DNA from 2 places in the Arthrobacter sp. TE12231 genome. Region 1 is predicted to be linked to the other one. Evidence: riboswitches for the same ligand, from Rfam matches in the RefSeq annotation. Region 1 holds a riboswitch; the other holds the start of a gene.
The links. Region 1 has a riboswitch for glycine ahead of gcvP (aminomethyl-transferring glycine dehydrogenase). Riboswitches for the same ligand answer to the same signal wherever they lie in the genome.
Positions count from the first base shown of each region.

Region 1 (11,834 bases):
CGGCAGGGTCCGCAGCTGCAGCATCGACCCTGTCACAGTCCGGCGCGCAGAGGACTGGCTGGGCCAGCGCCGGACGCCGGGGGAGCGCCGCCTCGACCGGCTGGAGCAATTCCTGGATCCCAGCCTCCACACTGAGCAATGAGGAGTCCGTCATGAGTGTCCCCGTTACGCACGCGAGTTTTTCCCTGGAGCGCCGGCTGAACGCACCGCCGTCGCGCGTCTTTGCCGCGTTTGCCGACCATGCCAGCAAGAAGAAGTGGTTTGGCGGTCCGCCGGAGTGGTACCAGGGCGAATCCAGCCTCGACTTCCGGGAGGGCGGCCGCGAGACCGACGTCGGAGGTCCGGTGGGCAGCTGGGTTTCGACCATGCATGCCATCTACCACGACATCGTCGAGAACGAGCGGATCGTTTACAGCTACGAAATGCTGCTCGATGGACGACGCATGTCCGTCTCGCTCAGTACGGTCGAACTCGAGCCCGACGGCGACGGCACCCTGCTGACCTTGACCGAGCAGGGCGCCTTCTTCACCGGGTCCCCGGAAAGTGACGGGGCTCAGGTCGCCGGGCGCAAGGAAGGCACGGGCGAGCTCCTTGACGCCCTGCAGAAGTACGTCGACGGCAACTGAGCCTGCTACTTGGCCTTCGGCACCGTACGGAGCACGATCGCGGCCAGGACGCAGGCCCCGGACATCAGGACCAGTGCGATGGCGGCCGTGATGTGGACGCCGGAGTCGAAGGCAGTACGCGCGGCCGACGTCACGGATTCCGCCAGGGGAGCGGGGAGCATCCCGGCGAGCTCCACCGCGCCGGCGAGGGTTTCGCCGGCCTGGCTCGTCGCTCCGGCCGGCGCGAGCTCGGACACACCCGCGGGGAGCCGGAGGTTGCCCTGGTACGAGGCCGTGAGGATGGAGCCGAGGATCGCGGTGCCCAGCAGGGACCCCACCTCATAGCCGGTCTCGGAGATCGCGGCGGCGGCCCCCGACTTGTCGGCCGGCGCGGCGCCCAGGATCAGGTCGTTGGAGATGGTCTCCGCGGCACCCACTCCCAGGCAGAGGACCATCAGGGCGGCCAGGAGCAGTGACGGCCCGTGGCTGTGGTCGCCGAACGCCACCATGAAATAGCCCGCCGCGCTCAGCAGCAGGCCGCCGGCCACGACGAAACCGGGCCGGACCTTCCGCACCAGCGGGACCACCAGCAGGCCGGCAACGACGGTGGCGATGAGGGCCGGGACCATGGCGACGCCCGAGGCCGAGGGGGACTGGCCCTCCAGCAGTTGCAGGTGCTGGGCCAGGAAGAGAATGAAGCCGTTGAAGGAGAACAGCGCCAGGACGTTGGCGATGATGGCCGTGCTGAAGATCCGGTTGCCAAAGAGGCTAACGTCGAGCATCGGCGCGGTACTGTGGCCCGTCGCGCGGGCTGTGCTGTGGCCTTCGGCCAGGTTGCGCTGGCGCCGGATAAAGACATAGCCCATCAACAGGCCGACGCCGATGCTCGCGAAGGCCTCCGGCGCCGGCCCGTGCGTGGCGAGCGCCTTGATCCCATAGACCACGGGCACCATGACCAGCAGGGACAAAATGATGCTGGGCGCGTCCACGCGGCCGGGCTTCGGATCTCGGGATTCCGGGATCAGCCCCGGCCCGAGCAGCAGCAGCGGCAGGATGATCGGCACCGCGACCAGCAGGACGGCGCCCCACCAGAAGTGTTCCACGAGCCAGCCGCCGGCAATCGGGCCGAGGGCGGCACCGCCGGAGAAGCCCGCGGCCCAAATGGCCACCGCCAGGCGGCGCCGGTTGGGCTGGGGAAAGATGTTGCGGATCAAGGAGAGCGTAGAGGGCATGAGCATGGCGCCGAAGAGGCCTAGCCCCGCGCGGCCGGCGATCAGCCATTCGGCGCTCGGGGCGAACGCCGTCGCGGCCGAAACCGCGGCAAAACCCGCGCTGCCCACGAACAACAGCCTGCGGCGGCCGATCCTGTCGCCCAGGCTGCCCATCGCGACGAGCAGCCCGGCCAGGACCAGGGGGTAGGCGTCGATGATCCAGAGCAGCTGGACGCCGGAGGCGGACAGGCTGCGGGCGATGGCCGGCAGGGCGAAGGTCAGAGCGGTGTTGTCCACGGCCACGAGCAGAACGGGGAACATCAGCAGGGCCAGCGCCACCCAGTCACGCCAGGGTGCCTGGGGCCGGGTGGCCGCCGGGTTGCTGGTGGCTGTGGTAGTCGATGTGGTGCTCATGAGTCATAACTATACCGTCTGGACGGTACAGTTAAGAAATGCGGGGCCGGACGGGCATGATGGGAAGCATGCCCAGAAAACCGGTGGCCCGCGAGGCCGTCCTCGACGCCTTTGAATCCCTGCTCATCGAAGTGGGCGAACGCGCCGCGACGCTGGACGCCGTCGCCCGGCGGGCCGGCGTCTCCAAGGGCGGCCTGCTCTACCACTTCCCGACCAAGGAGGCGATGATCTCGGTCCTGCTCGAACGGCTGGACCGGCATCTGGCCGCGGATGTCGCCGCCATGGCCGCGGCTCCGGAAGGCGCGGCGGCGTACTTCATCAAGTCCTCGGTATGGGCGGACACGCCCATGGACCGGGTTTTCGTGGCGGCCACCCGGCTCGCCGAGGTGGCGCACGAGGAAACCCAGCGCCGCTTCGCCGCAGGCCAGGCGAGCTGGCTGGAACTGCTGGCGGCCGACGTCGGGCCCGCCATGGCGAAGGCGGTCCTGTACATGGGGGACGGGCTGTACTTCAACGCCATGCTCGGACGGGGGCCCGCCGGTCCGCCCGCTGAAATCGAGGCAGACGTCGAGGGCCTCCTGGCCGCCGTCGAGAAGCTGCGCCGCTGAGGCCCTGAACTGCTCGCGCTGCGACCTCCGAGTCCGCCGAAGTCGCCGGAAGAGTGCGAGTTCGCTCGAACGTTACGGCGACCCGGCACGTTTCCGGCGAATTCGCGGTGCCGCCGCTCCTCGTAACGTGGGGCCGAAGGCGGGCGGGAGTTTGCGGACGCGCGCCCGGCATAGGACAATGATTGTTGTGACTGTTGTCACCCCCGATTGAACACCCAATTGAATACGCCTTTGATCTGCGGCGGGAGAGTCCTGCAAGTAGGTACAAGCAGGCGCCGTAGGAGCAAATCCTCCCCAGGAATCTCTCAGGCCCACGTACCGCCGCGGCAAGGCACCTCTGGAAAGTGGCAGGCTGTCCTCGACACGCTGTGCTCACCGACGGTGCAAGCGAAGCCCTCTTATACGCACGGCTGCGCGGAAACTCTCAGGTCCAATACAGAGCGGGGAGGAACCCGAATCAATGTGGCGTACCCAGCGCCGCCTGAGTTATGGAGTTCCTTGTGACTGTTACCCCAGCCTCCACGTCCTTCGTCGACCGGCACATCGGTGCCCGTCGCCAGTCCGACGTCGACGCCATGCTGAAGGCTGTCGGCTACGACACCGTCGACGCCCTTGTGGACACCGCCGTTCCGAAAGACATCCGCCAGGACTCCGACCTCGCTCTCGGCGCGGCCCTGAGCGAAGTGGAAGTCCTCGCCGAGCTGCGCAAGCTGGCCGGCAAGAACAAGACGGCCGTGCAGATGATCGGGCAGGGCTATTACGACACCGTGACCCCGGCCGTGATCCGCCGCAACATCCTCGAGGCCCCGGCCTGGTACACCGCGTACACGCCCTACCAGCCGGAAATTTCCCAGGGCCGGCTCGAGGCGCTGCTGAACTTCCAGACCATGGTCCAGGACCTCGTCGGCCTGCCGATCGCCAACGCCTCGCTGCTGGACGAAGCCACCGCCGTCGCGGAAGCCGTGCTGATGATGCGCCGCGCCAACAAGAACAAGGAAGCGCACGACGGAAAGACCGTCCTCGACGCCGACTGCCTCCCGCAGACCATCGCGATCGTCAAGGGCCGCGCCGAAGCCCTCGGCTTCGAGGTCGAGGTCGCCGATCTGTCCAAGGGCCTGCCGGAAGGCGTCATCAACGGCGTCGTCCTGCAGCAGCCGGGCGTCTCCGGCCGGGTGTTTGACCACAGCGCCGTGATCGCCGAGGCCAAGGAGCGCGGCGCGCTCGTCACGGTCGCCGCCGACCTCCTGTCCCTGACCCTGATCACGTCCCCGGGCGAGCAGGGCGCGGACATCGCCGTCGGCTCCGCCCAGCGCTTCGGCGTGCCGCTGTTCTTCGGCGGTCCGCACGCTGCCTACATGGCCGTCCAGAAGGGCCTCGAGCGCTCCATGCCCGGCCGCCTCGTGGGTGTCTCCAAGGACAACGCCGGCGTCCCCGCCTACCGTCTGGCCCTGCAGACCCGCGAGCAGCACATCCGCCGCGAGAAGGCCACCTCCAACATCTGCACCGCTCAGGCGCTGCTGGCGATCGTGTCCTCCTTCTACGCCGTCTACCACGGCCCCGACGGACTGAAGGCCATCGCGCAGACCGTCCACGGGCACGCCAAGACCATCGCCGCTTCCCTGAAGGCCGCGGGCCTGGACGTGCTGCACACCTCCTTCTTCGACACCATCACCGTCTCCGTGCCCGGCAAGGCCGCGGAAATCATCGCGGCCGCCGACGCCAAGGGCATTAACCTGCGCGCCATCGACGCCGACACTGTCGGCATCTCCGCCGATGAAGCCACGACGGCGGGCATCGTCGCCGACGTCGTCGCCGCCTTCGGGGCCACCGTGGTGGATTCCGTAGATGGCTTCGTCCTGGACGCCGCCGTCGAGCGGACCTCCGACTACCTCCAGCACCCGGTGTTCAACACCCACCGCTCCGAGACCCAGCTGCTGCGCTACATCCGCCGCCTCTCAGACCGCGACCTCGCGCTGGACCGCACGATGATCCCGCTGGGTTCCTGCACCATGAAGCTGAACGCCACGGCCGAGATGGAAGCGATTTCCTGGCCGGAATTCGCCTCCATTCACCCCTTCGCCCCGGAATCCCAGACCGCCGGCTGGCGCGAACTCATCGAGGACCTCGAAGCCCAGCTGACCGAGATCACCGGTTACGACCAGGTCTCCATCCAGCCCAACGCCGGATCCCAGGGCGAGCTCGCAGGCCTGCTGGCCATCCGCGGCTACCACCTCTCCCGCGGCGACGCCCAGCGCAACATCTGCCTCATCCCGGCCTCGGCGCACGGCACCAACGCCGCCTCGGCCGTGCTGGCCGGCATGAAGGTCGTTGTCGTGGCCACCGCCTCCGACGGCACGATCGACCACGCCGACCTGCAGGCCAAGATCGAGCTGCACAAGGACGCGCTCTCCGCGATCATGATCACCTACCCCTCCACCCACGGGGTGTACGACGCCGACGTCCGCGAGGTCTGCGACGCCGTCCACGCCGCTGGCGGCCAGGTCTACATCGACGGCGCCAACCTCAACGCCCTCGTCGGGCTGGCCCAGCCGGGTATGTTCGGCGGCGACGTCTCGCACCTGAACCTGCACAAGACCTTCTGCATCCCGCACGGCGGCGGCGGCCCCGGCGTCGGCCCGGTCGCGGCCAAGGCACACTTGGCACCCTTCATGCCGGGCAACGCTGCGGACCCGGCCAACGGCGCCGACGGCACCCCGATCTCCGCCTCCCGCTACGGCTCGGCCGGCGTGCTGCCGATCTCCTGGGCCTATGTGAAGCTCATGGGCGGCCAGGGCCTCACCGAAGCCACCAAGTCGGCCCTCCTGGCAGCGAACTACATCGCGGCCCGCCTGAACGACTCCTTCCCGGTGCTCTACACCGGCGAAGGCGGCCTGGTTGCCCACGAGTGCATCCTGGACCTGCGCGAGCTCACGGCCAAGACCGGCGTGACCGCCGAGGACGTCGCCAAGCGTCTCATCGACTACGGCTTCCACGCCCCCACCCTGGCGTTCCCGGTGGCCGGCACCCTGATGGTGGAGCCCACCGAATCCGAGGACCTCGGCGAGATCGATCGTTTCATCACGGCCATGGTCGCCATCCGCGCCGAAATCGACCAGGTGGCCCACGGTGACTTCACCGTGGAGCACAGCCCGCTGCGCAACGCGCCGCACACCGCCGCCGCGGTGATCAGCACCGACTGGACCCGCGAGTACCCGCGCGAGCAGGCCGTCTTCCCGGTCCACACGCTCAAGCAGGACAAGTACTTCCCGCCGGTCGGCCGGATCGACGGCGCCGCGGGCGACCGCCACCTGATCTGCTCCTGCCCACCCCTCGAAGCCTTCGAGGACCACTCCGACGACTCCGCCTCCGCCAACTAAGGACAGCCAACGATGACTGAGAATTACACGGCCCTGTACGAAGAGCACAAGAAGCTCGGCGCCTCCTTCACGGACTTCGGCGGCTGGCAGATGCCCCTGAAGTACAGCTCCGAACTCGCCGAGCACCACGCCGTCCGCAACTCCGCGGGCCTGTTCGACCTCTCCCACATGGGCGAAGTCTGGGTCACCGGCCCGGACGCCGCGGCCTTCCTCGACTACGCCCTGGTCGGCAAGATCTCCGCCATGGCGATCGGCAAGGCCAAGTACTCGCTGATCTGCAACGAGGACGGCGGCATCATCGACGACCTCATCACCTACCGCCGTGGCGAGCAGAAGTTCCTGGTGGTCCCCAACGCGGGCAACGCCAAGGTGGTCGCAGCTGCCATGGCTGAGCGCGCTGCAGGCTTTGAGGTCACCGTCCAGGACGCCTCCGCCGAAACCTCGCTGATCGCCGTGCAGGGTCCCAAAGCGGAGGCCATCCTGCTCCGCCTTGTCCCGGCCGCGCAGCACGAGCTCGTCACCGGCCTGAAGTACTACGCCGCCGTCGAGGTGCCCTTCATGGTCGGCGGCGCCAGCCAAGACCTCTTGCTGGCCCGCACCGGCTACACCGGCGAAGACGGCTTCGAGATCTTCGTGGACAACCACGACGCCGCAGCCCTTTGGCAAGCGCTCATCGCCATCGCCGAGGACGGCGAGCTGACCCCCGCTGGCCTCGCCTCCCGCGACTCCCTGCGGCTCGAGGCCGGCATGCCGCTCTACGGCAACGAACTCTCGCTCGAAGGCGACCCCTTCGCCGCGGGACTGGGCCCCGTCGTCGCGCTGTCCAAGGAAGGCGACTTCATCGGCAAGGCGGCCCTGGCCGCCAAGAAGGAAGCCGGCGCCGGCTCCACCACGGGCCGCAAGCTCGTCGGTCTCAAGGGCCTCGGACGCCGGGCAGGCCGCGGCCACTACCCGGTCCTCAAGGACGGCAACGTGGTGGGCGAGGTCACCTCCGGCCAGCCCTCACCCACTTTGGGCTACCCGGTTGCCATGGCCTACGTCGATGTTGAGTTCACCGAACCCGGCACGGCCTTGGACATCGATCTTCGCGGCAAGACGGAGCCCTTCGAAGTTGTCGCACTGCCGTTCTACAAGCGCCAAAAGTAGCCCGGCTGGGTCGGTCCCGGAGCCGTGTGCCTCACCGGTGCCCGGCTCCGGGGCTGGCTGGCCCCAGTTTTCACGCGTGCTCGCTCGTTCCTCGCTTAGACGCACGCTTTCGAAAACCGCGGCCGGCCAACCCCTTGGGGGCACGTCACCTTTGAGACCACGCCCTGGAACCGGAGCAACGGGAACAAGCGCCTTCGAACACCAAGGGTGCTGGGGGATGAGCCGCCTACCGGGGGTCGGCTTGTTCCAACGGGTGCCCTGTCAAGCTCGAACATTGGGGGGTGAGCTTGATGACACCCTTGAAGCCAAGAAGCAGCCCGGCCCTAGAAGATTCGAACGGCCACGGTTTCTTTCCGGAGAACTGGTGGCCCGTCCGAAACTGTTGGCCCGCGGAACTGAACTAACCGAAAGCGGCAGGGGAGCGGATTCCGGAAGCGTGCGTCTAAGGGAGCGACGCGTCCGCCCAGCGGGCGCCTTCGCGACCGAGCACGCGGAGGAATTCGGTTTCCGGCCGCGTAACCCGGCCACGGTCAGTACGTAACCCAACCACAATTGAATTAGCACCAACGACCACTCCAAGACTTAGGAAAAACACATGGCAAAAGTTGCCCCTGAACTGCAGTACTCCGACGAGCACGAGTGGGTCGCGCGTGAGGCCGGGAATGTCGTGTCCATCGGCATCTCCGCCGTCGCCACCGACGCCCTCGGCGACATTGTCTACGTCGACCTGCCCGAGGTCGGCTCCGCGGTGACCGCCGGAGAGACTTGCGGCGAGGTCGAATCGACCAAGTCCGTCTCGGACCTGTACGCCCCCGTCACGGGCGAGGTGACCGAAATCAACGCCGCCGTCGTCGAGGACCCCGCGCTGATCAACAGCGATCCGTACGGTGCCGGCTGGCTCTTCAAGGTGGCCGCTGACTCGGACGGCCCGCTGCTCTCGGCCCAGGAATACGCCTCCAAGAACGGCGGCGAACTGTGAGCGCGGGAGGGGCTGTAGGAACAGAGACTCTGGCGTTTGAGCAGGTCGTCTCGCCGAGCCTGGACGCGGACCTGTCCGCCCTGGACCCGGAGATCGCCGCGAAGATCGATGACGAGCTCACCCGCCAGCGCGAGGGCCTGGAGATGATTGCCTCGGAGAACCACACCGCCAGGGCCGTCATGCAGGCGCAGGGCTCGGTGTTGACCAACAAGTACGCCGAGGGCTACCCGGGCAAGCGCTACTACGGCGGCTGCGAGCACGTTGACGTGATCGAGCAGCTCGCGATCGACCGGGTCAAGGCCCTGTTCGGCGCCGAGTACGCCAACGTCCAGCCGCACTCCGGCGCGCAGGCCAACGCCTCCGTGATGCACGCCCTGATCCGTCCGGGCGACACCATCATGGGCCTGAACCTGGCCCACGGCGGGCACCTGACCCACGGCATGAAGATCAACTTCTCCGGCCGGCTCTACAACGTCATCCCGTACCAGGTCCGCGAGGATGACCACCGGATCGACATGGCCGAGGTCGAACGCCTGGCCCAGGAGCACAAGCCGCAGCTGATCGTTGCCGGCTGGTCCGCGTACGCCCGCCAGCTCGACTTCACCGAGTTCCGCCGGATCGCCGACTCCGTGGGCGCCTACCTCATGGTGGACATGGCCCACTTTGCCGGCCTCGTGGCGGCCGGGCTGCACCCGAGCCCGGTCCCGCACGCCCACGTCACGACGTCCACCACGCACAAGACCCTCGCCGGTCCGCGCGGCGGCATCATCCTCAGCAACGACGCCGACATCGCGAAGAAGATCAACTCCGCGGTGTTCCCCGGCCAGCAGGGCGGCCCGTTGGAGCACGTGATCGCCGGCAAGGCCGTGGCCTTCAAGATCGCCGCGTCCCCGGAGTTCAAAGAACGCCAGGAACGCGTCCTTGCCGGCGCGCGGATCCTCGCCGACCGCCTGCTCCAGCCGGACGTCACCGCCAAGGGGATCAACGTGATCTCCGGCGGCACCGACGTGCACCTGGTCCTCGTGGACCTGCGCAACTGCGAGCTCAACGGGCAGGAAGCCGAGGACCGCCTGGCGGCCATCGACATCACCGTCAACCGCAACGCCGTCCCGTTCGACCCGCGCCCGCCGATGGTCACCTCGGGGCTGCGGATCGGCACCCCGGCGCTGGCCACCCGCGGCTTTGGCGAAGCGGCCTTCACCGAGGTCGCCGACATCATCGCCGAGGCCCTGACCGCCGACGCCGGCGCGGACCTGTCCGGTCTGCGCACCCGGGTGGAGGCCCTCGCCGCCGCCCACCCGCTGTACCCCTCGGTTGATAACCTCGCCTAGGCGACGTATCACTGAAGTAGACACGACGCCGGGCGGGCCGCGGCCACAAGCCGCCGCCCGGCGTCGTGCATCCGGCGGTACTGCCGCCGACCGGCGGCCGCGCCGCCTTCCGGCAAGACCCTCTGCCGGGCCACAGCAAGACCTAGTTAGGAACCGACAATGGCTGTTGGAGTCTTTGACCTCTTTTCCATCGGAATAGGGCCATCCAGCTCGCACACCGTGGGCCCCATGCGGGCCGCCGCCGTCTTCGCCGAAGAACTCAAGGCTTCCGGCGACCTGGACAAGGTGGCGTCCCTGCGCGTTGACCTCTATGGCTCGCTTGCCGCCACGGGCCACGGCCACGGCACGATGACCGCCATCCTGCTCGGGCTTGAGGGCTTCCACCCCGAACTGATCCTCCCCGAGGAAGTGGAAGGCCGGCTCGCCACGATCGCGGAGACCGGCATCCTGCAACTGGCCGGAGCTGTTTCCCTGCCGTACGGCGTGAAGGACATGGTCCTGCGGCCGCTCACCATCCTGCCCCGGCACACCAACGGGATGACGTTCACCGTCTCGGACGCCGACGGCGAGGTCCTCCACAGCGCCACGTTCTTCTCCGTGGGCGGCGGCTTCATCGTCCGCGAGGGCGAGGAAGAGGCGGCCCTGAAGGAACTCGACGAATCGAAGAAGGAACTTCCCCTGCCGTTCCGGACGGCCGCGGAACTGCTGGGCCGCTGCCAGTCCAAGGGCCTCTCGATCGGTGAGATCATGTTCGTCAACGAGCGAGCCTCGCGCACCGAGGAGGAGATCCGCGAGGGGCTCCTGCACATCTACTCGGTGATGGAGGGCTGCGTCGAGGTCAGCCTCAAGCGCGTCGGGCTGCTGCCCGGCGGCCTCAAGGTCCGGCGTCGGGCCCCCGACTGGCACGAGCGCCTCATGAAGGAGGACAAGGACCGGGACCCGAAGTACTGGCAGGAATGGGTCAACCTGATCGCGCTGGCCGTGAACGAGGAAAACGCCTCGGGCGGCCGTGTGGTCACCGCCCCCACCAACGGCGCCGCGGGCATCATCCCGGCCGTGCTTTACTACGCGCTGCACTTCGCACCCGGCATGGATAAGGCCACCCAGGCCGACCGCGACGACGTCGTGGTCAAGTTCCTGCTGACCGCGGCCGCCGTCGGCGTGCTGTACAAGGAACAGGCCTCGATCTCCGGCGCGGAGGTCGGCTGTCAGGGCGAGGTGGGCTCGGCGTCGTCGATGGCCGCCGCCGGCCTGGCCGAAGTCATGGGCGGCACGCCCCAGCAGGTGGAAAACGCCGCGGAAATCGCGATGGAGCATAACCTTGGCCTGACCTGTGATCCGATCGGCGGCCTCGTCCAGATCCCCTGCATCGAACGCAACGCGATCGCCGCGGCGAAGGCCATCAACGCCGCCAAGATGGCCCTGTGGGGCGACGGCTCGCACCGGGTCTCCCTCGACGAGGTCATCGTGACCATGCGCGAGACCGGCAAGGACATGAGCTCCAAGTACAAGGAAACCGCGATGGGCGGCCTAGCCGTGAACGTCGTGGAGTGCTAGCGGGCTAGCCGGCGCCCGCCGGGGCCACTTGCGGCGGACGCTAGTTGTGCAGGGCCGCCCACAGATTCAGCGTGGACGCGAACACGATCCAGGACAGGTAGGGCAGCATCAGCAGCCCTGCCGTCCGGCTGATGGGCCCGAAGAGCACCACGGTCACGGCCACCGCGACGGCGAGTGCCACGATGATCCCGAACGCGATCCACAGCGCCGGCGTCCCGAGGACCGGGTACAGGGCAAAGAAGGCCGGGGTCCACAGCAGGTTCAGCACCAGTTGGAGCCCGTAGGCGGTGAGCGCCGTCCTGGACCCTTCGGCGTGTTTGCGCCAGACCAGCCACGCCGCGACGGCCATGGCGGTGTACAGGAGCGTCCAGACCGGGCCGAAGACCCAGTTGGGCGGGGACCATGGCGCCTTGTCCGCCGTGGCGTACCAGCCGTTGACGTGGTTGGCCGTGGCCAGGCCGCCCAGGGCCGCAACGAGCGCCGACGCGCCGAGGAACACGAACAGTGCGATCACCTGGGAGCCGCTTCCGGCGTCTCGTGAGCGTCCGCCGGGCGCCCCGGGACGGCCTTCCAGCGGTTGTTGCTGAGCCTGCATGAGACCAGCGT
Region 1 is NZ_JBSSFS010000001.1:3,436,868-3,448,701, reverse strand. Features, by position in the region: gene ACVWYS_RS15410 (ArsR/SmtB family transcription factor) at 1-142, shown strand, start outside; gene ACVWYS_RS15405 (SRPBCC family protein) at 153-626, shown strand; gene ACVWYS_RS15400 (MFS transporter) at 632-2,230, opposite strand; gene ACVWYS_RS15395 (TetR/AcrR family transcriptional regulator) at 2,299-2,838, shown strand; glycine riboswitch at 3,071-3,169, shown strand; glycine riboswitch at 3,171-3,287, shown strand; gene gcvP (aminomethyl-transferring glycine dehydrogenase) at 3,327-6,215, shown strand; gene gcvT (glycine cleavage system aminomethyltransferase GcvT) at 6,228-7,361, shown strand; gene gcvH (glycine cleavage system protein GcvH) at 7,957-8,340, shown strand; gene glyA (serine hydroxymethyltransferase) at 8,337-9,671, shown strand; gene ACVWYS_RS15370 (L-serine ammonia-lyase) at 9,831-11,228, shown strand; gene ACVWYS_RS15365 (TspO/MBR family protein) at 11,269-11,823, opposite strand.

Region 2 (11,834 bases), 350 kb from region 1:
ATCTTCAACACCGTGTATGACTACCAGACGATCATCAAGGAACAGCTGATCGACTACGTCCGGGCCGCGTCCACGCACTTCGGCGGGATTTCGCCGCTGAAGAAGGTCATGGACTTCGCCGCGCAGTACCAGATCAAGTCCGGCTTCCACGGCCCCACTGACATCTCCCCGGTCGGGTTCGCCGCGCAGCTGCACGTCGGGCTGGCCATCCACAATTACGGCATCCAAGAATACATGCAGCACTCGGACAAGACCAACGAGGTCTTCGAGCAGTCCATGACGTTCGTGGACGGCTACCTGCACCCGGGCGACAAGCCCGGCATCGGCGTCGAATTCAACGAGGAAGCCGCGGCGGCCTTCCCGTACCAGCAGGCCTACCTGCCCTACAACCGCCTCGTCGACGGCACCGTTCATGACTGGTGAGCTGAACCCCGCCGGCTCCGCCCCCCGCCACATTGTGGTGATGGGTGTGACGAGTTGCGGCAAGAGCACCGTGGGCGCGGCCATCGCCGAGCGCCTCGGCGCGGAATTCCTCGACGGCGACTCACTGCACCCGCAGTCGAACATCGACAAGATGGCTTCGGGCACTCCGTTGAACGACGACGACCGGGCACCGTGGCTGGCCGAAATCGGCAGGCGCTTCGCGGCGTCGGACGCTGGCCTGATCATCGCGTGCAGCGCGCTCAAGCGCGCCTACCGGGACATCATCCGCAGCGGCGATCCCTCCGTGGTGTTCGTGCACCTGCACGGGAGCCGGGAACTGCTCAGCAGCCGCATGGCCGCGCGTCCGGGGCACTTCATGCCGCTCTCACTGCTGGAATCGCAGTTGGAAACCCTCGAAGAACTCCAGGCCGACGAAAAGAGTGTTGTAGTGGACATCGCCACGCCAGTGAAGCAGATCGTTGACGAAGCTGTAGCGGCCCTCGGCGGCCGGCAGGTCGATGCCACCCGGTTCCTTGTGGACCTGAAGGCCGCTCCGTTCAACCTCGACGACGCCGCCGTTGCATGGGTGGACTCGACCATCGACTCGATGTCGCTCGAGGAAAAGATCGGGCAGCTGTTCATCAACCACAACAACGACTACTCCCAGGAATACCTCGACGGTGTCCTGGAGCAGTATCACGTGGGCGGCATGCGCTACCGGCCCGGCCCCGCCGCCGCCGTGCAGGAACACATCCGCTACGCGCAATCCAAGACCCGCATCCCGCTGCTGGTGGCCTCCAACCCGGAAATGGGGGGAGCCGGAAGCTGCGACGACGGGACGTTCGTCTCGACGCACCTGCAGGCGGGCTCGCACCCGGACAAGGACATCGCCCGCCAGATGGGGCGCGTGGCCGGTGTGGAGACCGCGGCGCTGGGCTGCAACTGGGCCTTCGCGCCGATCGTGGACATCCACTACAACTGGCGGAACACCGTCATCTCCACCCGTGCCTTCGGCAACACCCCGGAGATCGTGGTGGAACGGGCCAAGGAATACTTCGACGGCATCAGCGAATCGCCCACCGTGTGCGCCATGAAGCACTTCCCGGGTGATGGTCTGGACGAACGCGATCAGCACGTGGTCACCTCCTACAACACCTTCGGCTACGAGGAGTGGAACCGGACCTACGGGCACGTGTACCGGGAGATGATCGGGCACGGGGTGCAGTCGATCATGGTCGGCCACATCGGTGCGCCGGACTTGTCACGGCATTTCCGCCCCGGGCTGGCGGCGGAGGACATCCTGCCCGCGACCCTGGCGCCCGAGCTACTGCAGGACCTGCTCCGCGGCGAGCTCGGCTTCAACGGGCTCGTCCTGACCGACGCGTCCCAGATGATCGGCCTCACCCAGGCCATGAAGCGCAGCGAGCTCGTCCCTGCCACCATTGCCGCCGGGTGCGACATGTTCCTGTTCTTCCGGAACCCGGCCGAGGACTTCGGGTACATGCTCGAGGGGTACAAGTCCGGGGTCATCACGGAAGCACGGCTGCAGGACGCCCTGCGCCGGATTCTGGGACTGAAGGCCTCACTCGGCCTGCACAAGGCCGCGCGGGAATCCCTCGTCCCGCCGGTCGAAGCGCTGCAGCTGATCGGGAGCGAGGCCCACCGGGCGATTGCCGCGGAGATCGCCGACAAGACCGTCACCCTGGTAAAGGACACTGCCAGCAACCTGCCCATCACGCCCCGGACGCACAAACGCATCCGCCTCTACGGCATCTCGGGCGGCGCGGACTTCACCCGTGCCGACCCGCTGGCCTATCTGGACGTGGTCCGCGACGAGCTCGAAAAAGCCGGCTTTGAAGTCCATGTCTTCAAGACAGCCGAGCAGCGCCAGATTGCCGGCGAGACCGGGGTGAACTTCATGTCCGTCATCTCCGAGGAAGCCACGGGGGATTACGCGCAGAAGTACGACGCCGCGTTCGTCTTCGCCAACGTGAAAGGCTTCGCCCAGGAGGCGGCCATCCGGATCAAGTGGTCAACGCCCATGGCGGCCGAGATCCCCTGGTACGCCACCGAGGTGCCCACGGTGTTCGTCTCGCTCAATCAGCCCAACCACCTCATTGACGTGCCGATGGTGAAGACGGCCATCCACGCCCACGCGGGCACGCCGGAGGCCATCCGGGCTGCCATCGAGAAGATCCAGGGCAAATCGGAGTTCCAGGGCACGTTCAACGAGAACGTCTTCTGCGACTCCTTCGACACCCGGCTCTGAGCCCTTTTACCTGGGATTCTAGAGGTTTTAGAGCAGGCTCTCTGCCGACTGAATGGCACCAGTCCGCAGGGAGTCGGCAATATCCCGTTCGCCTACGTGTCCTAGGCGTCGTAGCTGGCCGAGTGCTCCTGCGCATCGTTGCGGGCTGCCGTAAGTTCTCTGCGGTAGTCCGCAACGGTCAGGACGCCGTTGACATCCAACACATTCTGGATCCGCTCGATAAGCGCCGGCATTTCGTAGTGCTCAACGACCCGATCGTGTCGGTCATCCAAATGTGTGAGTTTCTCAGCCACGTTCCCCCCAAAGAATGCTGCTCCGCACCCCATGTGCGGTGCCGTGAGTCTACACGCAATGTTTCCGCAGTTTTCCCGCACCCGTAACACACCCACGCCGCCGAGGAGGCGCGCTTGGGCACCACACCGGCGGCGCCATGAGCCATGCCGTCATCATCACCCTGATCAGAACCCCAGGCGCTGTGCCCACTGCTGTTCTCCCCCGAGCAATTCCTGGAGCCGGAATGGGCCCCGACCGCCCTCGCGGGTAAAGAAAAGCCCCGGGCCCATGACAGATGCCGGGGCAGTTCCTACGCGCGGAGGCTGGCTATCGGCCGGCTAGTCGTCGCAGTTCTGCAAGACCCAGTGCTGAGCCCGCCAGATGACGTTGTAGTTGTTGACCCGGCTCTGAGCCCTCCAGCCGGGCCGCCGCTGCGGTTTCGGACCGGCGCTACGCGGATCCCCGTAGCGCCAGTCTGAAGCCGTAGCGCACACGAAAAACCGACGCGAAAACCACTCCCGCGGCGCCCGTCGCAGGCGTAGCGTGGGGGCCATGGAGAAGACCGGATGCGCGGTGGTGGGCGGCGGGCCTGCGGGGATGATGCTGGGCCTGCTCCTGGCCCGGGCCGGGGTGCGGGTCACGGTGTTGGAGAAGCATGCGGACTTCCTGCGGGATTTCCGCGGCGACACGGTGCACCCCTCCACCATCCGGCTGATTGACGAACTCGGCCTCGGCCAGGAATTCCGCCGGCTGCCGCAGAGTCGCCTGAAGAATGTTGCTTTTCCGGTTCCCGGCGGGCCGCCCGTGACCATGGGTGATTTTGATGCGCTGCCGCCGCCGTACAACTACATCGCCATGATGCCGCAGTGGGATTTCCTGAATTTCCTCGGCGCCGCCGCGGCCGAGGAACCGGGGTTCACCCTGCTGATGAGCCACACCGCCACCGGGCTGGTCCGCAACGGGGGCCGTGTCCGCGGAATCCGCTTCCGGACCCCGGACGGCACTCACGGCGAACTCTTGGCGGACCTGGTCGTCGCGACGGACGGACGCCATTCCGTGCTCCGCACCGAGGCCGGCCTCGCGCCGAAGGAGTTTCCGGTGCCTTTCGACACCTGGTGGTTCCGGCTGCCCCGGAACCCTTCCGAAGCAGGCGAGGTGGCCGGGCTCGTGCCGGCATTCGGACCCGGCGAGGCGCTGTTGGCCTTGTTCCGCAATGACTACTACCAAATGGGCTACCTCGCCGCGAAAGGCACCGACGCCCGGATCCGCGCGGAAGGCGTCGAGGGATTCCGACGCCGGGTCGCGGCGCTGCGCCCGGACCTCGCCGACCGCGTTGACGCCATCCGTTCCCTCGATGACCTCCACTGGCTGGACGTGCGCCTGAACCGGCTGCACCGGTGGTACATCAACGGCATGCTGTGCATCGGCGACGCCGCGCATGCCATGTCCCCGGCCGGCGGCGTCGGAATCAACCTCGCGATCCAGGACGCCGCGGCCGCCGCCGAGTCCCTTGCCCCCGCACTGCTCCGGGGCCATGTGACCACGGCAGACCTCAAGAAAGTCGAACGACGGCGGCGGTTGCCCACCGTCATTGTGCAGACTGCCCAGAGGGTGATGCAGCGGGCAATCTTCGGCCCGATCATGTCCGGGAAGCGGACAAAAGTTCCAGCCGCGGCGCTGTTCGTGGCCCGGCGCGTTCCAGCGGTCCGCACCATCATTCCCCGGTTTATTGCCTTTGGTCCGCGGCCCGAGCATGCCCCGGCATTCGCCCGGCGCGCCGAACCCCGACCGCAGCCGCAGCCCTAGCCGCGCTGGGCGGTCATACTGCCCCATTGGGCGCTTCACCGCCATCCCACAATGGCAGAGGGACGCTGGCCGGGCGAGGAAATATGTGACTCGCGTGACGTAATTTTTGCGTGCGGTCCAGTCAAGGGCTACCGTGTGATCAGTATCACGACAAGTCATACATGCTTTTGATCTGCGGCGGGAGAGTCCTGCCGGTACGTTCAGCAGGCGCCGTAGGAGCAAATCCTCCCCAGGAATCTCTCAGGCCCACGTACCGCCGCGGCGAGGCAACTCTGGAAAGCAGTCCGGTCACCGGACTCACCGACGGTGCAAGCGGCACCCTGTAACAGCAGGGTCTGCGGAAACTCTCAGGTCCAATACAGAGCGGGGAGGAACCCGAATCATCGTGGCACCCAAAATGCCACCTGAATTATGGAGTTCCTTCATGGCCATTCAGTCGTCCCCTCCCACCTTTCCAGATGGCCGGAAATTGCTGCGCATTGAGCAGCGCAATGCGGCCACACCGGTGGAGCGTAAGCCGGAATGGATCAAGGCCAAGGTCCAGATGGGCCCCGAGTTCGTCCAGCTCAAGAACCTCGTCAAGAAGGAAGGCCTCCACACGGTGTGTGAAGAGGCCGGCTGCCCCAACATCTTCGAATGCTGGGAAGACAAGGAAGCCACCTTCCTGATCGGCGGCTCCGAATGCACGCGCCGCTGCGACTTCTGCCAGATCGACACCGGCAAGCCCTCCCCGGTGGACGTCTTCGAGCCCACCAAGGTGGCCCGCTCGGTGCAGTCCATGGCCCTGCGCTATGCCACCGTGACCGGGGTGGCCCGCGATGACCTCGCCGACGAGGGCGTCTGGCTCTACGCCGAGACGGTCCGCAAGATCCACGAGCTGAACCCGGGCACCGGCGTCGAACTGCTGATCCCGGACTTCTCCGGCAAGCCCGAGCACATCGAGGCGATCTGCGACTCCAAGCCCGAGGTCTTCGCCCACAACGTCGAAACCGTGCCGCGGATCTTCAAGCGGATCCGTCCCGCGTTCCGCTACGAGCGGTCCCTGGACGTCATCACCCAGGGCCGGAAGCACGGCATGGTGACCAAGTCCAACCTGATCCTGGGCATGGGCGAGACCCGCGACGAGATTTCCGAGGCCCTGCGGGACCTGCACGAGGCCGGCTGCGACCTCATCACGATCACCCAGTATCTGCGCCCGTCCGAACGGCACCTGCCGGTGGACCGCTGGGTCAAGCCGCAGGAATTCGTGGACCTGCAGCAGGAAGCGGACGAGATCGGCTTCCTGGGCGTCATGTCCGGACCCCTGGTGCGCTCCTCCTACCGCGCCGGCCGGCTCTGGGCCACCGCGATGCGCAAGAAGGGCTGGGAAATCCCGGCCCAACTCGCCCACATCGAAAGCTCCGGCAGCACCCGCCAGGAAGCCAGCTCCATCCTCGCCGCGCACGCCGGCGTCTGACACCTGCAGAGGACTAACGATGATCCCCACCAGAATCGAAATCATCCCTTCAGAGGGAATCGTGGAGCAGGTCACGGCCCTGGTGCCCTTGAGCACCACGCTTACCGTCACGTGCCTGCCCCACCACGGCATCGAGCGGACCATGCGTGCCGCGGTGCAGCTTAGCCTGCACGGCTACTCCGTCATTCCGCACCTCGCGGCGCGGAGCCTGCCTGGTCGTGTCGAGCTGACCGAAATCCTCCGCGACTGCAATGTTGCCGGCATCGGTGAGGTGTTCGTGATCGGCGGAGACCGGAAGCAGCAGGCGGGTCCGTACGGGTCCGCCCTCCCGGTGCTGGAAGACATCGCGCAGTACACCGGCGGAGTGATGCGGGCAGGCGTTGCGGGCTACCCGGAGGGACACCCCGCTGTGGGTGCCCTGGACCTCGTGGACGCCCTGCTGGCCAAGCAGCACCTGGCCACGCATGTCGTCACGCAGATGTGCTTCTCCGCGCCGAAAATCCTTGACTACGCGGCGCTCCTCCGCCGGGAAGGCGTGCAACTGCCCGTCTGGGCCGGGGTGGCCGGGGCCGTCCCGCGGACCAAGCTGGTTTCCCTCGCCGCGCAGATCGGCGTCGGAAGTTCCCTGAAGTTCCTCAGCCGCAAGGGGCCGTTGGCGCGCAAGCTCCTGAGCGGGGACAGGTACTCGCCCCAGAGTCTGGTGACGGGTCTGCAAAGCCAGCCCGGCAGCATCGCGGGCATCCATCTCTACAGCTTCAACAACCTTGACGCGGTCCCTGACGGGCCTGATCAAGCGTTAACCCCAGCAGCACTTCAGCCGGCATTGATTCGAAGGGCAACACGTGACAACTAGAGTCGTAACTTCCCACCAGGAACCGCACCTTGAGCGGCAGCTCAGCAACAGGCACATCCAGCTAATTGCGATCGGCGGCGCCATCGGCACCGGCCTGTTCATGGGCTCGGGCAAGACGATTTCGGCGGCCGGACCCTCCGTCATCTTCGTGTACATGATCATCGGCTTCATGCTGTTCTTTGTCATGCGGGCGATGGGCGAACTGCTGCTGAGCAACCTGAACTACAAGTCCTTCAGCGACTTTGCCGCGGACCTACTGGGCCCCTGGGCAGGTTTCTTCACCGGCTGGACCTACTGGTTCTGCTGGGTGATCACCGGGATTGCGGATGTCATCGCCATTGCGGGCTACTCGCAGGAACTCTGGCCGGCGCTACCTTTGTGGATCCCCGGCCTGGTTACCATCGCCATCCTGCTGCTGCTGAATCTGGCCACGGTGAAGGCGTTCGGCGAGACGGAGTTCTGGTTCGCGCTGATCAAGATTATCGCCATCGCGGCACTGATCGTGGTGGGTCTGTTCATGATTTTCAGCGGGTTCAGCTCCGACGCCGGACCGGCCAGTTTCAGCAACTTGTGGAGTCACGGCGGCTTCTTCCCGAATGAATTCATGGGCTTCGTGGCCGGTTTCCAGATTGCCGTGTTCGCTTTTGTGGGCATTGAGCTGGTGGGCACCACGGCTGCCGAGGCCAAGGACCCGGAGAAGAATCTGCCCAAGGCGATCAACTCCATTCCCATCCGTGTGCTGCTCTTCTATGTGGGCGCCCTGATCATCCTGATGTCCGTCATTCCGTGGACCCAGTTCCAGGCCGGCCACAGCCCCTTCATCGCCATGTTCTCACTGGCCGGCCTGGGTGCCGCCGCCACCGTGGTGAACCTGGTGGTCCTGACCTCGGCGATGTCCTCGGCCAACTCCGGCATCTACTCCACTTCACGCATGGTGTACGGACTGGCCCAGGAAGGTGACGCTCCCGGCGTGTTCGGCGGGCTCTCCCGGCGGAAGGTCCCGCAGAACGCCCTGTTCCTCTCCTGCGTACTGCTGCTCTCCGGCGTGGTGCTGATGTACGCGGGACAGGACATCGGCAAGGCCTTCGACATGGTGACCACCGTGTCCGCTGTCTGCTTTGTCTTCGTGTGGTCCATCATCCTGGCCAGCTACATCGCCTTCCGCCGGCGCCGCCCGCAGCTGCACGACGCCTCCAAGTTCAAGATGCCCGGCGGCATTGCCATGGTCTGGGTTGTCTTCGCTTTCTTCGGTTTCGTGCTCTGGACGCTGACCACCCAGCCTGACACGCTCACGGCCCTGCTATTCACCCCGGTCTGGTTCATTTTGCTCGGCATCGCATGGTACATCCTGCGCCGCCGCCCCACGCACCTAGCCCGCTACGCGACGTTCCAGGCCGAACTCGCCCGGGACATGGAACAGGAAGCCTGAGCAATGAACACCACACCGACGACGGGTTCGCCCCAGGAACCCATGGAACATACAGCCACGTCTGAACACGTGCTCACTCTCGACTGCCGGGAGTCTCCCGGTATCGTCCACGCGATCTCGGGGTTCCTGCTGGACCACGGCTGCGACATCATCGACAACAAACAGTACGGAGACCGCGGGGAAGGGCACTTCTTCATGCGCGTCCACTTCTCCTCTGCCCCGGAGTCCTTCAGCACCGAGCAGCTGCGCCGCGACTTTACGGTCCTGGCGGAGAAATGGCAGATGAACTGGCAATTGGAGCCGCACGGCCGCAAACGCCGTGTCCTGGTCATGGTGTCCAGGATGGGCCACTGTCTCAATGACCTTCTGTTCAGGGCGCGGACCGGCGACATCCCCGTGGAAATCGTCGCCGTGGTCTCCAATCATCGCGATCAGGAGGGGTTGGTGCAGTGGCACGACATCCCGTTCTTCCACCTGCCGGTGACCAAGGACTCCAAGCCGGAGGCCGAAGCCAGGCTTCTGGAAATCGTTGACGAATTCGACGTGGAACTCGTGGTCCTGGCCCGCTACATGCAGGTCCTCAGTGACGGACTATCAGCCAAACTCGCGGGACGGACCATAAACATCCACCACTCCTTCCTGCCGAGCTTCAAGGGGGCCAAGCCCTACCACCAGGCCTACGACCGTGGGGTGAAGACCGTGGGCGCCACCGCCCACTACGTCAATGCCGAGCTGGATGAGGGCCCGATCATCTCGCAGCAGGTCATCGACGTGGACCATACCTACACCGCCGACGACCTCGTGGCGGTGGGCAGGGATGCCGAGTGCGCCGCCCTGCGCAATGCCGTGCGTTGGCACTGCGAGGGCAGGGTCCTGCTCCTCGGCAACCGGACCGTCGTCTTGCGGTAGGACAGGTCCTATGGGTCGACCCTCGCCGCCGTCGATTGCTCCGTAACCGCCCTTTAGAGCCTCCAAAAGGGCGGTTACGGAGCAGTCGCTGGGGGTTAGCCGCGTGCCGCGAGGTAGCCGATCAGGCCCTTGACGGTGGCAACGGCCGGGTAGTCGCGCTCCGGAATGTCCACGCCGGTGGCCTTGTCGATGGTTTCCACGAGCCGCAGGAAGTCCAGCGAATCGAGTTCCAGGTCCTGGCGCAGCCGGGCGTCCTCGTCGACGTCGTCGAAGTCGACGTCGGGGGCCACTTCGCCGATCGCGGCGTGCACGGCCGCCCGGGCGTCCTGTTCGTTCATGGTTCCTCCGCTTTCCTGGCGTTGGGTGTCACAGATGCTCGGGCTCTTGCAACAGCTCGTTGATCAGGGCCAGGTAGCGGCCGCCGCGCAACCCGTCGCTGACCCGGTGGTCCGCCGAGAGCGTCGCAATGACAGCGTGCCGGACCCCGAGGAGCCCGTTTTGGGCCCAAGGCTGTTCCGTCACGCGGCCGAAACCCACCATCGCGACCTGGGGCGGGTAGATCACGCCGTAGACACTGTCCACGCCGAGGTCTCCGAGGTTGGTCACCGTCAGGGTTGGATCGGCCATCTCGGCGCGCAACAGACGCCCCGCCCGGGCCCGGCTGACAAGATCCCGCAACTGCTCCATCAGCACGTCCAGGGGCAGGGTGTCGGCGTCGTGGATGGCGGGGGCCACCAGGCCGCCCTGTCGCAGGGCCACCGCAACGCCCAGGTGCACCGCCGCACTGGGCCGGAACCCCCCGCCGTCGTAGAAGCCATTCACTTCGGGGACTTCCTTGGCCGCGAGCGCCGCGGCCTTGAGCAGGAGCGCGGAGGGGACCAGCCGGGCGGCTACGGGCCGGTGCGCGTTGACGGACTGCATCCACTCGACGCCGGCCCGGAGGTCCAGCGTGGTGCTGAGGTAGTAGTGCGGGATGGTCTGCTTCGAACGCGTCATCAGGGCGCCGATGGCGCGGCGCAGGCTTGCCACGCGCTCGCGGGCCTCCGACGACGGCTTCCCTTTAGCCGGCGCTTCCGGTTCCGGAGCAGCGGGTGCGGCTTCCGGTACAGCGGGTGCGGCTTCAGGCCCGGAAACCGCGACGGCGGCCTCCGGGAGGACGGCCCCCGGGGGACCGGCTTCGGGACGCGCCTCCGCGGGGCCTGCCGGCGGAACGGCTGCTGCGGCGTCCTGCACGTCGGTCACTGTCACGGCGCCGTCCGGGCCGGTGCCGGTGACGGCGGAAAGCTCGATCCCGAGTTCCGCCGCGAGCCGCCGGGCCCGCGGCGTGGAGCGCACCCTGGCCGCGCTGGCGGGCCGGGCCGCCCTGGCATGTTCCACATCCGCCCGCGTGATGGCGCCGGCTTTGCCGGTGCCATGGATCCTGCCGGTGTCCACGCCCAGCCGGTGCGCCAGATGCCGCACCGGCGGCGCGATCGGGGAACCGGCCGTGGCCGCCGGTGCTTCCGGAGCGTGAGGCTTGACAGCGGGGGTTTTGGACGGCGCCCGCGCCGGGGGCGCCTCATGCCCCGGTGCCCCCACCTCGGCGGGGGTCTGGGTGATCCGGGCCAGCGGGGTTCCCACCGGAACGGTTTCGCCGATGCCCACCAGGAGGTCTGCCACGACGCCTTCCTGGAAGGACTCCACATCCATGACGGTCTTGTCCGTGTCCACGACTGCCACGAGGTCGCCGCGGCGCACGTAGTCACCGGGCTTGACGAGCCATTCGACCAGCTTGCCGTGCTCCATGTCAGCCCCGAGCGAGGGCATGAGGAAGTCACCCACCGGCGTCCACCGTCTCCTTGGCGGCGGCGACGACCCGTGCCGCGGAAGGCAGGGCGGCCAGCTCGAGGTGCTTGGCGTAGGGGATCGGCACCTCGGCGCTGCAGACCCGGCCCACCGGCGCATCGAGGTCGAAGAACACCTGCTCGGTGATCCGGGCACTCACCTCGGCCGACAGGCTGCCGCTGCGCCAACCTTCATCGACCACCACAGCCCGGTGGGTCCGGGTCACGGATGCCATGATGGCGGCGTCGTCGAGCGGGCGGAGCGTGCGCAGGTCCAGGACCTCGGCATCGATCCCGTCGGCCGCGAGCTGTTCCGCGGCGTCGAGCACGGCGGGGAGGGTCCCGCCGTAGGTGATCAGCGAGATGTCGTTGCCGGGGCGCCGGATGGCGGCCGTGTCGATGTCTACCGGTCCGGCGTCGTCGGCCAGTTCCCCGGGGACGTTATACAGCGAGCCGTGCTCGAAGATCAGCACGGGATCCGGGTCCTGAAGCGCAGTCCACAGCATGCCGCGGGCGTCTTCGAGGGTAGCCGGGGCGAGGATCCGCAGGCCCGGGATATGCGCATACCAGCCCTCGAGGCTGTGCGAGTGCTG
Region 2 is NZ_JBSSFS010000001.1:3,782,480-3,794,313, reverse strand. Features, by position in the region: gene manD (D-mannonate dehydratase ManD) at 1-423, shown strand, start outside; gene ACVWYS_RS16970 (gluconokinase, GntK/IdnK-type) at 413-2,692, shown strand; gene ACVWYS_RS16965 (hypothetical protein) at 2,794-2,985, opposite strand; gene ACVWYS_RS16960 (FAD-dependent oxidoreductase) at 3,518-4,771, shown strand; glycine riboswitch at 4,940-5,037, shown strand; gene lipA (lipoyl synthase) at 5,196-6,227, shown strand; gene ACVWYS_RS16950 (methylenetetrahydrofolate reductase) at 6,247-7,080, shown strand; gene cycA (D-serine/D-alanine/glycine transporter) at 7,070-8,509, shown strand; gene purU (formyltetrahydrofolate deformylase) at 8,552-9,418, shown strand; gene ACVWYS_RS16935 (acyl carrier protein) at 9,514-9,756, opposite strand; gene ACVWYS_RS16930 (2-oxo acid dehydrogenase subunit E2) at 9,785-11,239, opposite strand; gene ACVWYS_RS16925 (alpha-ketoacid dehydrogenase subunit beta) at 11,232-11,834, opposite strand, start outside.
Region 2: another riboswitch for glycine. It lies ahead of lipA (lipoyl synthase); the one in region 1 lies ahead of gcvP (aminomethyl-transferring glycine dehydrogenase).